3 linked regions of the Kineococcus endophyticus genome follow. The main gene of each other region encodes a partner of the protein of the gene in region 2 in a complex. Links are inferred from orthologs where the notes say so. Each region holds a gene or a part of one and is shown on either strand. Other genes may lie near its edges.

Evidence for each region.
Region 1: secY (region 2) and secG share a complex: the UniProt entries of both Escherichia coli proteins name them as parts of the sec protein translocase complex. The link is inferred for Kineococcus endophyticus from one-to-one orthologs.
Region 3: the proteins of secY (region 2) and secA are in contact, whole or in part, in a crystal structure (PDB 3DIN), measured with the Thermotoga maritima proteins. The link is inferred for Kineococcus endophyticus from one-to-one orthologs. Residues at the interface, in WP_004081795.1 of Thermotoga maritima: Glu108, Gly109, Glu110, Glu111, Ala236, Glu237, Arg238, Arg239, Ile240, Thr241, Ile242, Gln243, Tyr244, Ala245, Arg246, Arg247, Val248, Thr249, Gly250, Arg251, Arg252, Val253, Tyr254, Gly256, Ala257, Ser258, Thr259, Tyr260, Leu261, Pro262; in WP_004082002.1 of Thermotoga maritima: Glu261, Ala262, Arg263, Lys300, Ala301, Arg302, Thr303, Ile304, Ile305, Leu323, Tyr324, Asp325, Pro326, Val329, Ser330, Tyr333, Ile336, Lys340, Phe345, Val349, Glu363, Phe364, Tyr374, Ser375, Gly376, Gly377, Glu393, Ile395, Thr482, Ser483.

What each region holds. Positions count from the first base shown.
Region 1 is NZ_JBFNQN010000013.1:132,901-137,038, reverse strand. Bases 1,308-4,138 are described here. They hold secG (preprotein translocase subunit SecG), read right to left. Parts: upstream 2,934-4,138; coding sequence 2,682-2,933; downstream 1,308-2,681. Other genes in these bases: AB1207_RS18635 (phosphoglycerate kinase), read right to left, coding at 3,801-4,138; tpiA (triose-phosphate isomerase), read right to left, coding at 2,965-3,750; AB1207_RS18650 (RNA polymerase-binding protein RbpA), read right to left, coding at 2,318-2,668; pgl (6-phosphogluconolactonase), read left to right, coding at 1,498-2,247; opcA (glucose-6-phosphate dehydrogenase assembly protein OpcA), read left to right, coding at 1,308-1,501. Also shown: zwf (glucose-6-phosphate dehydrogenase), read left to right, coding at 1-246; more of opcA, read left to right, coding at 269-1,307. UniProt on the Escherichia coli protein: Subunit of the protein translocation channel SecYEG. Overexpression of some hybrid proteins has been thought to jam the protein secretion apparatus resulting in cell death; while this may be true it also results in FtsH-mediated degradation of SecY.
Region 2 is NZ_JBFNQN010000003.1:296,363-301,840, reverse strand. The notes cover bases 577-3,441. They hold secY (preprotein translocase subunit SecY), read right to left. Parts: upstream 2,728-3,441; coding sequence 1,426-2,727; downstream 577-1,425. Other genes in these bases: rpmD (50S ribosomal protein L30), read right to left, coding at 3,414-3,441; rplO (50S ribosomal protein L15), read right to left, coding at 2,956-3,414; AB1207_RS05680 (adenylate kinase), read right to left, coding at 854-1,429; map (type I methionyl aminopeptidase), read right to left, coding at 577-845. Outside these bases: more of map, read right to left, coding at 30-576; more of rpmD, read right to left, coding at 3,442-3,596; rpsE (30S ribosomal protein S5), read right to left, coding at 3,596-4,255; rplR (50S ribosomal protein L18), read right to left, coding at 4,287-4,664; rplF (50S ribosomal protein L6), read right to left, coding at 4,667-5,206; rpsH (30S ribosomal protein S8), read right to left, coding at 5,220-5,478. UniProt on the Escherichia coli protein: The central subunit of the protein translocation channel SecYEG. Consists of two halves formed by TMs 1-5 and 6-10.
Region 3 is NZ_JBFNQN010000007.1:280,274-284,796, reverse strand. Bases 1,308-4,523 are described here. They hold secA (preprotein translocase subunit SecA), read right to left. Parts: upstream 4,196-4,523; coding sequence 1,508-4,195; downstream 1,308-1,507. Other genes in these bases: AB1207_RS12185 (putative bifunctional diguanylate cyclase/phosphodiesterase), read right to left, coding at 4,265-4,523; AB1207_RS12195 (Rv3235 family protein), read left to right, coding at 1,308-1,488. Also shown: AB1207_RS12205 (hypothetical protein), read right to left, coding at 1-153; AB1207_RS12200 (LysM peptidoglycan-binding domain-containing protein), read left to right, coding at 357-929; more of AB1207_RS12195, read left to right, coding at 976-1,307. UniProt on the Escherichia coli protein: Required for protein export, interacts with the SecYEG preprotein conducting channel.

The DNA.
Region 1 (4,138 bases), on a different replicon or contig from region 2:
TACGGGCACGCCTTCACCGAGTCCAGCCCCGAGGCGTACGAGCGGCTCATCCTCGACGTCCTGCTCGGCGACCCCCCGCTGTTCCCGCGGCACGAGGAGGTCGAGCTGTCGTGGAAGATCCTCGACCCGATCACCTCGTTCTGGTCCAAGAACGGCCAGCCGGAGCCGTACCCCTCGGGCACGTGGGGACCGCCGTCGGCGGACGCCATGCTCGAGCGGACCGGCCGGCAGTGGCGGCGACCGTGACGCGCACCAGAGAGGTCTCGCGATGATCATCGACCTGCCCAGCACGTCGACGAGCGCCATCAACAAGGCGCTCATCGACCTGCGCGACTCCGGCGGGGCCGTGGCCCTCGGCCGGGTGCTGACGCTCGTCGTCATCACCGACGACGCCCACGCCGAGGACGCCATCGCCGCGGCCAACGAGGCCAGCCGCGAGCACCCCTGCCGGGTGCTCGTGCTGGCCCGCGGCAACAAGCGGGGCGCCGCCCGGCTCGATGCGCAGATCCGCGTCGGCGGGGACGCCGGCGCCAGCGAGGTCATCGTGCTGCGCGCCTACGGCCCGCTCGTGGAGCACGGCGAGACGACCATCGTCTCGCTGCTGCTGCCGGACGCGCCGATCGTGGCCTACTGGCCGGGTTCGGCCCCGGACGACCTGCGCACCGACTCCATCGGCCGCATCGCCCAGCGCCGCATCACCGACTCCGCGGAGTCGCGCGACCCGGCCAAGGCGCTGGAGGCCCGGCGGACGACGTACCGCGAGGGCGACACCGACCTCGCCTGGACGCGGCTGACGAACTGGCGCGCGCTGCTCGCGGCGGCGCTGGACCAGCCGCCCTACGAGCCGGTCACGTCGATCACGGTCGCGGGCGCCCCGGACAGCCCGAGCACCGAGCTGCTCGCCGCGTGGTTGGCGGCCAAGCTCAAGGCGCCGGTCGTGCGGGCCCGGACCCGGCGTGGAACGGGCGTGCAGAGCGTCCGCCTGGAACGCAAGTCCGGTGCGGTGGAACTGATCCGCCCCGACGCGACGGTCGCCACGTTGACCCAGCCCGGTCAGCCCGACCGGCGCCTGTCCCTGGCCCGACGTCAGGTGAAGGACTGCCTGACGGAGGAGCTGCGGCGTCTGGACCCCGACGAGGTCTACGGCGAGGTGCTGCGCGACGGCCTGCCCCAGGTCAGCAAGAAGGTCATGTCCGCCCGCGACGCCGAGCACGCCGGGAAGCTCTCGGGCAGCCGGGGTGCCGCCGCGCGCCAGGCCGCCGCCGAGGCTGCTTCGGCCGTGGTGTCCGAGCAGATGAAGGGCGCACCGCCGGAGCAGGAGCGCTCCGACGGCACGTCCCCGGTCGCCGGTGAGGCCCCCGACTCCGAGACGCCGAAGGGTGCCACGGTCCGCAAGCGCGCAACCGCCGGCAAGAAGGCCGCCGCACCGGTCGCGACGAAGGCAGCGGCGGGGAAGACCGCGCCGCGCGCCCGCGCCGCCCGCGGGGCGGTGGGCCGGTGAGCCGCTCCGACGTCTCCGTCGTCCGGTACGCCACGCCGGAGGTGCTCGCGTCGGCCACCGCCGACCGGCTCGTCACGGCGCTGGCCGACGCCCAGTCCGCCCGGGGCGTCGCGCACGTCTCGCTGACGGGCGGCACCATCGGCGGCAAGACGCTCGCGGCGGTCGCCGCGGCGGCGAGCCGGGACACGGTGGACTGGCGCCGGGTGCACTTCTGGTGGTCCGACGAGCGGTTCCTGCCGACGGGCGACCCGGAGCGGAACGCGACGCAGGCCCAGGACGCCCTCCTCGGCGCGCTGGACCTCGACGTCTCGACCGTCCACTACCCGCCGGCCGTCGACGGGCCCGACGGCGACGACCTGGACGCGGCCGCCGCCCGCTACGCCGCCGAGCTGCTGCAGCACGGCGACGGCGCGGAGGTGCCCGCGTTCGACGTCCTGCTGCTGGGCATGGGCCCCGACGGGCACGTCGCCTCGCTCTTCCCCCACCACCCGGGGCTGGCGCGCGACGAGTCCAGCGTCGTCGGCATCCGGGAGTCCCCCAAGCCCCCGCCGTTGCGCGTCTCGTTCACGTTCGGGGCGATTGCACGGGCCCGGCAGGTGTGGCTCGTCGCCGCGGGGGCGGAGAAGGCCGCCGCGGTTGCGCGCGGCGTCGCCGCGGGCGACGTCGCCGAGACCCCGGCCGCCGGCGTCTTCGGCACCGACCGGACGCTCTGGCTCGTCGATGAGGCCGCGGCCGCCGACCTCTGAGGCACGGACCACGGAGACGACGAAGGCCCCCTGCACGGTGTGCAGGGGGCCTTCGTGTGCTCGGGGAGGCTCAGCGGATGAGACCGCGCGCCCGCAGCGAGTCCAGCGCCTCGTTGAGGATGGCCTCGCCGTCGGCGTCGGAGCGGCGCTCCTTCACGTAGGCGAGGTGCGTCTTGTAGGGCTCGTTCTTCGGCGGAGCCGGCGGGTTGCTCCGGTCCGTCCCGGCGGGGAACCCGCAGCGCGGGCAGTCCCACGTCTCCGGCGGCTCGACCCCGGACTCCTCGGCGAAGCTGGGCTTCGTCTCGTGCCCGTTGGCGCACCAGTACGAGATGCGGATGCGGGGTGCGGTGTCACCGCGTTCCGCCTCCCCCATGGGGCCGGCGCCGACCCTGCTGCCACGGATGGCGTTGCCACCTGCCACGTCGGTCGTCTCCTCAGAACTCGTTGGTGAAGCGCTCGACCAGGCCGAGCAGCACGACGGTCGCGAACCAGACGCAGCCGATCGTGATCGTGAAGCGGTTGAGGTTCCGCTCGGCCATGCTCGAGCCCGACAGGCTCGTGGTGACGCCGCCGCCGAACATGTCCGACAGGCCGCCCCCCTTCCCCTTGTGCAGCAGGATGAGCAGGGTCAGGAAGAGGCTGGAGATCGCGAGGATCACCTGCAGCACGATGCGGAGGACGCTCACGCCGCCCAGCCTAGGCCATCACCGGCCGTCCTCAGGCCGGATGATCGCGGAAGCGCACGATCGCGGCGAAGTCGCCCGCGTCCGTGCTGGCCCCGCCGACGAGGGCGCCGTCGACGTCCGGCTGCTTCATGATCGAGGCGATGTTGGCGGGCTTCACGCTGCCGCCGTAGAGGATCCTCACGGCGTCGGCCGTCGTCTGGTCGAACTGCTCGGCCACGGCGGAGCGCAGTGCGGAGCACACCTCCTGGGCGTCCTCGGGCGTCGCGACCTCGCCGGTCCCGATGGCCCACACCGGCTCGTAGGCCAGCACCAGCCCGGCGACCTGCTCGGCCGTCAGGCCCGTGAGGGCCTGGGTGACCTGCCCGACGGTGTGCTCGACGTGCTGCTCGGCCTTGCGGACCTCCAACGGCTCCCCCACGCAGACGATGGGGACGATCCCGCCGGCCAGCGCCTTGGCCGTCTTCGCACGCACCACGGCGTCGGTCTCACCGTGGTACTGGCGGCGCTCGGAGTGCCCGACCGCCACGTACGCGACGCCGAGCTTGGCGAGCTGCGCGGCCGACACCTCACCGGTGTAGGCCCCGGAGTCGTGCTCGGAGACGTCCTGGGCGCCGAGGCGCACGGAGAGCTTGTCGCCCTCGATGAGCGTCTGCACGGTGCGCAGGCTCGTGTGCGAGGGCAGCACGGCGACCTCGACGGCCGAGTAGTCGTGCTTGGCGTCCTTGAGGGTCCAGTCGAGCTTCTGGACCAGCAGGGTTCCCTGCTGGTGGTCCAGGACCATCTTCCAGTTGCCGGCGATGAGCGGGGTGCGGGGCATCGGTGCGCCTTCCTGCGGGTCGTCGAGGTCGGTGGGGTTCGGGTGGGGTGTCAGTCGAGGACGTCGAGGCCGGGCAGCTGCTTGCCCTCGAGGTACTCCAGGCTCGCCCCACCACCGGTGGAGATGTGCCCGAACTGCTCGTCGGCGAAGCCGAGCGTGCGCACGGCGGCGGCCGAGTCGCCCCCGCCCACGACGCTGAACGCGCCGGAGGCGACCTTCGCGTCGACGAGGGCCTGCGCCACGGCACGGGTGCCGCCGGCGTAGGGCTCCATCTCGAACACGCCCATGGGGCCGTTCCAGAACACCGTCCGGGCGTCGGCGAGGGCCGCGGCGAAGGTCGCGGCGGAGTCGGGGCCGATGTCGAGGCCGAGGCGGTCGGCCGGGATCG
Region 2 (5,478 bases):
GCAGCGCAACCGGTCGCGTCCGGGGCGGTTCAGCCCTCGGGGACGGTGATGCCGTACGCGGCGAGCTCGGAGGCTCCCCCGTCGGGCGCGGTCAGCACCCACAGGCCCTCGTCGAGGACGGCGACGGTGTGCTCCCAGTGCGCGGCGCGGGTCCCGTCGGACGTCACGACGGTCCAGTCGTCGGCGAGGACGTCGGTCTCGATGCCGCCGCGGGTGCACATGGGCTCGATGGCCAGGACGAGGCCGGGCTTGACCTTCGGCCCCTTCTCGCGCACCCGGTAGTTGAGGACCTCGGGGGCCATGTGCATGGCCGTCCCGATGCCGTGCCCGGTGTAGCCGTCGACGATGCCCAGGCGACCGTCGACCGCGTCCTCCACGGCCGCACCGACGTCGCCGACGCGGCCACGGGCGTCGAGGGCGGCAATGCCGGCCCACAGCGCGGTGCGCGTGATCTCGACGAGCTCGGCGTCGGCCGGGTCGACCGGCTCCCCCACGATGGCCGTGAAGGCCGAGTCCCCGTGCCACCCGTCGACGACGCACCCGCCGTCGACGGAGACGACGTCGCCCTCGGCGAGGACCTGGTCGCCCGGGATGCCGTGGACGACGACCTCGTTCACCGAGATGCACAGCGTCTTGGGGTACCCGTGGTAGCCCAGGAAGTTCGACGTGCCTCCCCCGGTGCGGATGACCTCCGCACCCAGGGCGTCCAGCTCCGCGAGGGTGACGCCCGGCCGCAGGGCCGAGCGCACGCTCTCCAGCGCGGCGTACGTCAGCAGGCCGGCCTTGCGCATGGCGCGCACCTGCTCGGGGGTCTTGTACTCCACCCGTTCACGTCCGAACACCACCGGCGGCCTCAGGCGTCGGGCAGGTCGAGGGCCTTGACGAGGCGCTCGGTCACCGACGAGATCTCCCCCAGCCCGTCCACCGACCGCAGCAGGCCGCGCTCGGAGTAGACCTCCACGAGCGGGGCGGTCTGGTCGAGGTAGACCTGCTGGCGGGTGCGGATGACGTCCTCGGTGTCGTCGCTGCGCCCCTGGTCGACGGCGCGCTTGGACAGCCGGCGGACCAGCTCGTCGGTGTCGGCCGTGATCTCCAGGACGTGCTCGAGCTTGGCCCCGATCTCGCGGAGCATGTCGTCGAGTTCGCGGACCTGGTCGGTCGTGCGCGGGTAGCCGTCGAGGATGAACCCGTCGGCCGCGTCCGGCTGCTGCAGCCGGTCCCGGACCATCGCGTTGGTGACGGAGTCCGGCACGTACTTGCCGGCGTCCAGGTACTCCTTGACCGTCTTGCCCAGTTCGGTCTCCTCCGCGACGTTCGCGCGGAAGATGTCGCCGGTCGAGATGGCGGGGACGCCGAGGCGGGAGGACAGGAGCTTGGCCTGGGTGCCCTTGCCCGCACCGGGCGGACCGAGGAGGACGAGACGTGTCATCGCAAGAACCCTTCGTAGTTGCGCTGCTGGAGCTGGGACTCGATCTGCTTCACCGTCTCGAGCCCGACCCCGACGATGATCAGGATCGACGTGCCCCCGAAGGGGAAGTTCGTGTTGGCATTGAAGAGCACGAACGCGATGAGGGGAAGCAGCGAGATGAGCCCCAGGTACAGCGATCCTGGCAGGGTGATGCGGGTGAGGATGTAGTCGAGGTACTCCGCGGTGGGCCGTCCGGCGCGCACCCCGGGGATGAAACCGCCGTACTTGCGCATGTTCTCGGCGACCTCGTCCGGGTTGAACGTGATCGCGACGTAGAAGTACGCGAAGAAGATGATGAGCAGGAAGTAGACCGCCATGTACAGCGGGTGGTCGCCCTTGGTGAAGTGGTCGGTGATCCAGGCCACCCAGGCCGCGTTCGGGTCGTTGAACTGGGCCACGAGGGCGGGCAGGTAGAGCAGCGACGAGGCGAAGATCACCGGGATGACGCCGGCCATGTTGACCTTGAGCGGGATGTACGTCGAGGTGCCGCCGTACATGCGCCGGCCGATCATCCGTTTGGCGTACTGGACGGGCACCCGGCGCTGGGACTGCTCGACCGCCACGACGGCCGCCACGACGACGAGGCCGATGAGGACGACCCCTGCGAAGGTGAGCCAGCCGCGCTCGCGGCCGATGGCGAGCAACGAGGTCGGGAAGGTCGCGGCGATCTGGGCGAAGATCAGCAGGGACATCCCGTTGCCGACGCCGCGCTCGGTGACGAGCTCACCGAGCCACATGATGAGGCCGGTGCCGGCCGTCATCGTGAGGACCATCAGCAGGATCGTCGGGACGCTCTGGTCGGGCAGCACCTGGGCGTTGCAGGACGTGCCGAACAGTCGCGAGGGCTCCCGGGCGATCGTCACGTAGGTCGTCGACTGCAGGACGGCCAGGCCGATCGTCAGGTACCGCGTGTACTGCGTGAGCTTGCTGGTCCCCTGCTGACCCTCCTTCTTGAGGGCCTCGAAGCGCGGGATCACCACCGTCAGCAGCTGGATGATGATGCTCGCCGTGATGTACGGCATGATCCCCAGCGCGAAGATGCTGAGCTGCAGGAGCGCGCCGCCGGAGAAGAGGTTCGCCAGCCCGAGCAGGTCGTTGCCGGTCTGCGCCACGTCGATGCACTGCTGCACGGCGGAGTACGAGACCCCGGGCGCCGGCACGAAGGAGCCCAGCCGGACCAGGACGATGATCCCGATCGTGAAGAGCAGCTTGCGGCGCAGGTCGGGCGTCCGGAAGGCGCGACCGATTGCGGTGAGCACTACGACCTCCTGCACCGCGCTCCCGGAGGAGCCGGAGTCGTTCCTGACTGGTCGGACGGTTGGGCCGAACAGGTTGCTTCGGGCACAGCGGGTGAGACGAACTCCCCCGTCCGCTGCTGCCAGCGGGACGCGTGGGGCTCTGGTAGACCCTACCTCCCCGCAAACGCACACACGGCGGTAGCAGGCGATCACTCGCCGCTACCGCCGTGTGGGCGGTGGTGCTGGGCGTCAGCGGACGGTCGTGGAACCGCCCGCAGCCGCGATCTTCTCGGCCGCCGAGGTCGAGAACTTGTCGGCCGTCACCTGCAGGGCCACGGACACCTCACCGGTGCCGAGGACCTTGACGGGCTGGCCCTTGCGGACCGCGCCCTTCGCGACGAGCTCGTCGACACCGACGGTGCCGCCCTCGGGGAAGAGGGTCGCGAGCTTGTCGAGGTTGACGACCTGGAACTCGACGCGGAACGGGTTCTTGAACCCGCGCAGCTTCGGCAGGCGCATGTGGAGGGGCATCTGCCCGCCCTCGAACGCCTCGGGCACCTGGTAGCGGGCCTTGGTGCCCTTGGTGCCGCGACCGGCGGTCTTGCCCTTGCTGCCCTCACCGCGACCCACACGGGTCTTCGCGGTGTTCGACCCCGGAGCGGGGCGCAGGTGGTGCAGCTTCAGGACGTGGTCACCCTGGTTCGCCATCAGTCGACCTCCTCAACCATCACGAGGTGCGCGACGGTGTTGGCCATCCCACGGAACTCGGGCTTGTCGTCCTTGACGACCGACTGCCCGATCTTGTGGAGCCCGAGGCTGCGGAGCGTGTCGCGCTGGTTCTGCTTGCCGCCGATGCCGGACTTGAGCTGCGTGACCTTGATGCGACCCATCAGCCGTTCACCCCCGCAGCCTGGGCGCGCAGGAGCGCGACCGGAGCGACGTGCTCGACCGGCAGACCACGGCGGGCCGCGACCTGCTCGGGACGCTCGAGACCACGCAGGGCCTCGATCGTCGCGTGGACGATGTTGATCGCGTTGTCGGAGCCCAGGGACTTCGACAGCACGTCGTGGATGCCCGCGCACTCGAGCACGGCGCGGACCGGACCACCGGCGATGACACCGGTACCCGGGGAGGCCGGGCGCAGCATGACCACGCCGGCCGCCTTCTCGCCCTGCACGGGGTGCGGGATGGTCCCCTGGATCTTGGGGACGCGGAAGAAGTTCTTCTTGGCCTCCTCGACACCCTTGGCGATCGCCGCGGGCACCTCCTTGGCCTTGCCGTAGCCGACACCGACGGTGCCGTCGCCGTCACCCACGACCACGAGGGCCGTGAAGCTGAAGCGACGACCGCCCTTGACGACCTTGGCGACGCGGTTGATGGTCACGACGCGCTCGACGAAGTTGCCGCGGTCGCCCGCGTCGCCCCGTCCACGGTTGTCGCGGCCGCCGTCGCGGCCACCACGGCCGCGGTCGTTCCCGCGGTTGTCGCCGCCGCCGCGGTTGTCGCCGCCGCCGGCCGCACCGGCGCCTCGGCGCTGGGGTCCAGGCATCAGACGTTCCTCATCTCATCGACTTCGTAGGTCACAGGGACAGCCCCGCCTCACGAGCGCCGTCCGCGATCGCCGCGACGCGCCCGGCGTAGCGGTTGCCGCCGCGGTCGAAGACCACGGCCTCGATGCCGGCTGCCTTGGCCCGCTCGCCGACGAGCACGCCGACGGCCTTGGCCTTGGCCGACTTGTCGTCGCCGCTGGCGCGCAGGTCCGCCTCCATGGTCGAGGCCGACGCCAGGGTGTGACCCGCCGCGTCGTCGATGACCTGGACGAACACGTGACGCGTGGAGCGCGTGACCACGAGACGAGGACGCACGGCGGTGCCCACGACCTTCTTGCGCACGCGGGTGTGGCGACGCTTGCGCGCCGGCGCAGTGCCCTTCTGGGTCTTCTGGGTGGAGAGTCCCATGGTCACTTACCAGCCTTTCCGACCTTGCGGCGGATCTGCTCGCCGGCGTAACGCACGCCCTTGCCCTTGTACGGGTCGGGCTTGCGGAGCTTGCGGATGTTCGCGGCGACCTCGCCGACCTGCTGCTTGTCGATCCCCGCCACGGAGAACTTGGTGTTGCTCTCCACGGCGAAGGTGATGCCGGCGGGCGCCTTGACGACGACCGGGTGGCTGAAGCCGAGCGCGAACTCGAGGTCGGAGCCCTTGGCCGTGACGCGGTACCCCGTGCCGACGATCTCGAGCTTCTTCTCGTAGCCCTTGGTCACACCCTCGACCATGTTCGAGATCAGGGTGCGGGTCAGGCCGTGCAGCGAGCGCGAGGTGCGCTCGTCGTCGGGACGGGTGACCGACAGGGCCCCGTCCTCGGAGCGCTCCACCGCGATGGGCGAAGCGACGGTGTGGTTCAGCTCGCCCTTGGGGCCCTTGACCGTGACGGCGGAGCCGTCGATGGTCACGTCCACGCCCGAGGGGACGGTGATCGGGAGTCGACCGATGCGCGACATGAGTTCTCCTCCCTCACCAGACGTAGGCGAGGACTTCCCCACCCACGCCCTTCTTGTTGGCCTGCTTGTCGGTCAGCAGCCCCGAGGACGTGGACAGGATCGCCACGCCGAGGCCACCGAGCACGCGGGGCAGGTTCGTCGACTTCGCGTAGACCCGCAGACCGGGCTTGCTCACGCGGCGCAGGCCGGCGATCGCACGCTCGCGGTTGGGGCCGAACTTCAGGTTCAGCGTCAGCTTCTTGCCCACCTCGGCGTCCTCGACCGTCCAGGAG
Region 3 (4,523 bases), on a different replicon or contig from region 2:
CGTCAGCGCACCCCGGGCTGCGCGCACGCGGTCGGCGAGGACCACCGTCGCCTGCTCGCGCCGCGTGCGGTCGGCCACCTCCGCCGCGAGGTCCTGCCGGCGCGCGTGCTCGGCCTGACCCTCGAGGTCGTCGAACAGGTCGTCCCAGCGCACGCGTCCCACGGTACGAGCGCACGCGTCAGCACCGCGCGTGACGGCGCCGGTGACCTCGCCTGACGGTGCGTCAGCCGGTGCCCTCCGATCGGGCGCACCCCGGACCGTTCCCTGGTCCGCCGCACAGGGTCTCGGTAGACATGCCGCAGCAAACAGCAGCAAACGACATCCAACCGCCGCCCGAACCCCTCAGGAGCCCCATCGTGCGCCCACCGTTCCTCGGCAGCCAGGACCCCGCCGAGGTCGTCGTCGGTGTGTGCGTCGTGGTCGGCCTCGCGGTGGCGCTGTGGCTCGCCCTCAGCGTCGTGGTCGCGGTCGTTGACGAGGTGCGGGTCCGCCGCTCCCCCCGGCGCGCCGTCCGCCTCACACCGGGGGTGCCGGCCGTCGTGCGACGACTCGTCGCGCTCGTCGTCGGGCTGCTCCTGGGGTCCGCCGCGCTGTCCGCCCAGGCTGCGTCGCCGGCGGTTCCCGAGGTCGGGTGGGCCGCCACGGCGACGCTCGACCCGGGGTGGCCGACGGCGGCGAGCCGTGCGGCGCCCGTGGAGGTCGGGTGGGACGCGCCAGCTCCGCGGACCGCCCCCACCCGGGACGTCGCCGGCGAGGTCGTGGTGCTGCGCGGCGACAGCCTCTGGTCGCTCGCCGAGCGCCGGCTCGGCCCGGACGCCACCCGCGGCCAGGTCCTGGCGGAGCAGGAGCGCCTCTACGCCGCGAACGCCCACGTCATCGGGGACGACCCCGACCGGCTGCTGCCGGGCCAGGTCCTGCGCCTGCCCTGAGAACTCCCCCGACCCGACCGACCCGATCCCGCCGAGGAGAACCCCCGTGCCCAGCACCGCCACCCGCACCGGACGGCTGCCCCGCTACGTCGACGACGAGGACGCCTTCGGCGCCGAGGGGCCGGTCCTCACGCACCTCAGCCCGGACCAGGGCGTCCTCGAGCTGGAGCTGCAGGACCTGCGGCTGCTGCCGCCCGCAGAGCTGCCGGAGGTCACGGGCTGGACGAAGCGGTACCTCGTGACGCTGCTGGAGGTCCTGTCCGGGCAGCGGCCGACGCAGCAGCTGCTGCGCTGGTCCAGCGCCGACATCTACAGCGGTGTCCAGCGCAAGGCGGCCGTGCAGGCCCGGCTGCGCTCACGTGTGCGGCCGGCGGCGCGCGGCGCCGTCCGGGCCGCGCACGTGTCCTCGCTGCGCGTCTCGTTCCCGTTCGACGGGATCGCGGAGGTGAGCGCGGTGCTGCGCGACGGCGACCGCGTCAAGGCGGCGGCGCTGCGCGTCGAGCGGTGCACCGACCGCTCCGGCGACCGGTGGCGGGTCACCGCGCTCGAGACGCGGTGACCCGGCCGGCGCCAGGGGGTCAGACCTCGCGCTGGGCGCGCTCGGCCGCGCGGCGCTGGGCGCGGTTGCCCGTGGCGGCCTCCGTCGCCTGCGCGTCACCGGCGTGCACCTCGACGTCGCCCTCCGCCGTGGGGGCGGAGTACTGCAGCTGCTGACGGACCGGCGGAGCACCGAAACCGGGCGGCGTGGCGGCGACACCGGCCTGGGCGGCCGGCTGGACCTGCAGCGAGAACAGGTACCCGACCGACTCCTCCTTGATGGCGTCGGTCATCGCGCCGAAGAGCTGGTAGCCCTCGCGCTGGTACTCCACGAGCGGGTCCCGCTGGGCCATCGCCCGCAGGCCGATGCCCTCCTGCAGGTAGTCCATCTCGTAGAGGTGTTCACGCCACTTGCGGTCCAGGACCGACAGGACGACGCGGCGCTCGAGGTCGCGCAGGGCCTCGGCCCCCAGCTCCTCCTCGCGGGCGTCGTAGCAGGCCTGCGCGTCACCGCGCATCTCCTCGACCAGTCGCTCGACGGTGAGGTTCCCGCGGCCACCGGCGGCCTCGACGACCTCCTCGGGCGTGATCGAGACGGGGTACAGGCTGCGCAGTGCCGTGAACAGCTCCTCGAGGTCCCAGTCCTCGCCGAAGCCCCGGGCGGTGGCCTCCGAGACGTACGCGGTGACGACGTCGTCGATGAAGTGGCGGATCTGGACGTGCAGGTCCTCGCCCTCGAGCACCTTGAGGCGCTCGGTGTAGATGACCTCGCGCTGGCGGTTGAGGACGTCGTCGTACTTCAGGACGTTCTTGCGGATCTCGAAGTTGCGGCCCTCGACCTGGCCCTGGGCGCTCTGGATGGCGCGCGAGACCATCTTGGACTCGATCGGGACGTCCTCCGGGATGCCCGTGCGGGTCAGGAAGCTCTCGACGAGCGCGGCGTTGAACAGGCGCATGAGGTCGTCGGTGAGCGAGAGGTAGAACCGGGACTCCCCCGGGTCGCCCTGGCGGCCCGACCGTCCGCGCAGCTGGTTGTCGATGCGGCGCGACTCGTGGCGCTCGGTGCCCAGCACGTAGAGACCGCCGAGGTCGCGGACCTCGTCGTGCTCGGCCTGGACCGAGGCGTTGGCCTGCTCGAGGACCTCCGGCCAGGCCGCCTCGTAGGCGTCGGGCGCCTCGTCGGGGTCCAGGCCCTTGTCCTTCATGGCGGCGACCGCGAGGAACTCGGCGTTGCCGCCGAGCATGATGTCCGTCCCGCGGCCGGCCATGTTCGTGGCGACCGTGACGGCGCCCTTGCGGCCGGCCTGCGCGACGATCGAGGCCTCGCGCTCGTGCTGCTTGGCGTTCAGGACGGTGTGCTCGACACCGGCCTTGGTCAGCAGGTTGGAGAGGTACTCGCTCTTCTCCACGCTCGTCGTCCCGACGAGGACCGGCTGCCCCGCGGCGTGGTGCTCGGCGATGTCCTCCACGACGGCCGCGAACTTGGCCTGCTCGTTCTTGTAGACGAGGTCGGGCTGGTCGATGCGGACGGCGGGCCGGTTCGTGGGGATCGGCACCACGCCCAGCTTGTACGTCTGGTGGAACTCGGCGGCCTCGGTCATGGCCGTCCCGGTCATGCCCGAGAGCTTGTCGTACATGCGGAAGAAGTTCTGGAGCGTGATCGTCGCGAGCGTCTGGTTCTCGTTCTGGATCGGCACCCCCTCCTTGGCCTCGATGGCCTGGTGCATGCCCTCGTTGTAGCGGCGGCCCGCCAGGATGCGGCCCGTGTGCTCGTCGACGATGAGGACCTCGTCGTTCGGGGACACGACGTAGTCCTTGTCCCGCTTGAAGAGCTCCTTGGCCTTGACGGCGTTGTTGAGGAACCCGATGAGCGGGGTGTTGACGCTCTCGTAGAGGTTCTCGATGCCGAGGAGGTCCTCGACCTTCTCGATGCCGGCCTCGAGGATGCCGATGGTGCGCTTCTTCTCGTCGACCTCGTAGTCGACGTCGATCGTCAGGCGCCGGACGATCTTGGCGAACTCCGTGTACCACTTCGTCGGGGCGTCGGAGGGGCCCGAGATGATCAGCGGGGTGCGGGCCTCGTCGATGAGGATCGAGTCGACCTCGTCGATGACGGCGAAGTGGTGGCCGCGCTGGACCATCTCGGAGACGTTCCACGCCATGTTGTCGCGCAGGTAGTCGAAGCCGAACTCGTTGTTCGTCCCGTACGTGATGTCGGCCGCGTAGGCCTCGCGCCGCTCGTCGGGGCGCATCCGGGACAGGATGCAGGAGCTCGTCAGGCCCAGGAACCGGAAGACGCGTCCCATGAGGTCGGACTGGTACTCGGCGAGGAAGTCGTTGACCGTGATGACGTGGACGCCCTTGCCGGTCAGCGCGTTGAGGTACGCCGGCAGCGTGGCGACGAGCGTCTTGCCCTCACCGGTGCGCATCTCGGCGATGTTGCCCTGGTGCAGCGCCGCACCACCCATGAGCTGCACGTCGAAGTGCCGCTGGCCCAGCGTGCGGCGAGCCGCCTCGCGGACGACCGCGAAGGCCTCCGGGAGCAGGTCGTCGAGCGTCTCGCCACCGGCGAGGCGCTCCTTGAAGCGGTCGGTCTCGCCCCGCAGCTCCGCGTCGCTCATCCCCTCGAAGTCGGGTTCGAGGGCGTTGACCTGCTCCGCGATGCGGTGCAGACGCTTGACGACGCGGCCCTCGCCGGCGCGGAGGACCTTTTCGACGATCGCTGGCACCCCATCACTCTAGCGGCGCAACGCGGGGTGACGGGGACCTCACGGTGACCCTGGGACAGCAGAGGTGGCTCAGCGCGACTGGTCCAGCATCCTCCGCACGTCGGTGGGCCGCACGCCGCTGATCGGGACGGGCACGGGCGCGGGTCCCCGGCCCGCCGGGGGCGAGGGGGCGAGCGGGATCGCCAGCGCGCCGTCGCGGGGCACGGGGGCCGGGCCGAACTCCCGGGCGAAGAGGGCGGCCGCGTCCAGCGGGCCCTCGTCCGTGCCCTCCTCCCGGGCCTCCCCCGCCGCCTCGTCGGTGAACTCGACGAGGTCGGCCAGGGCCGGG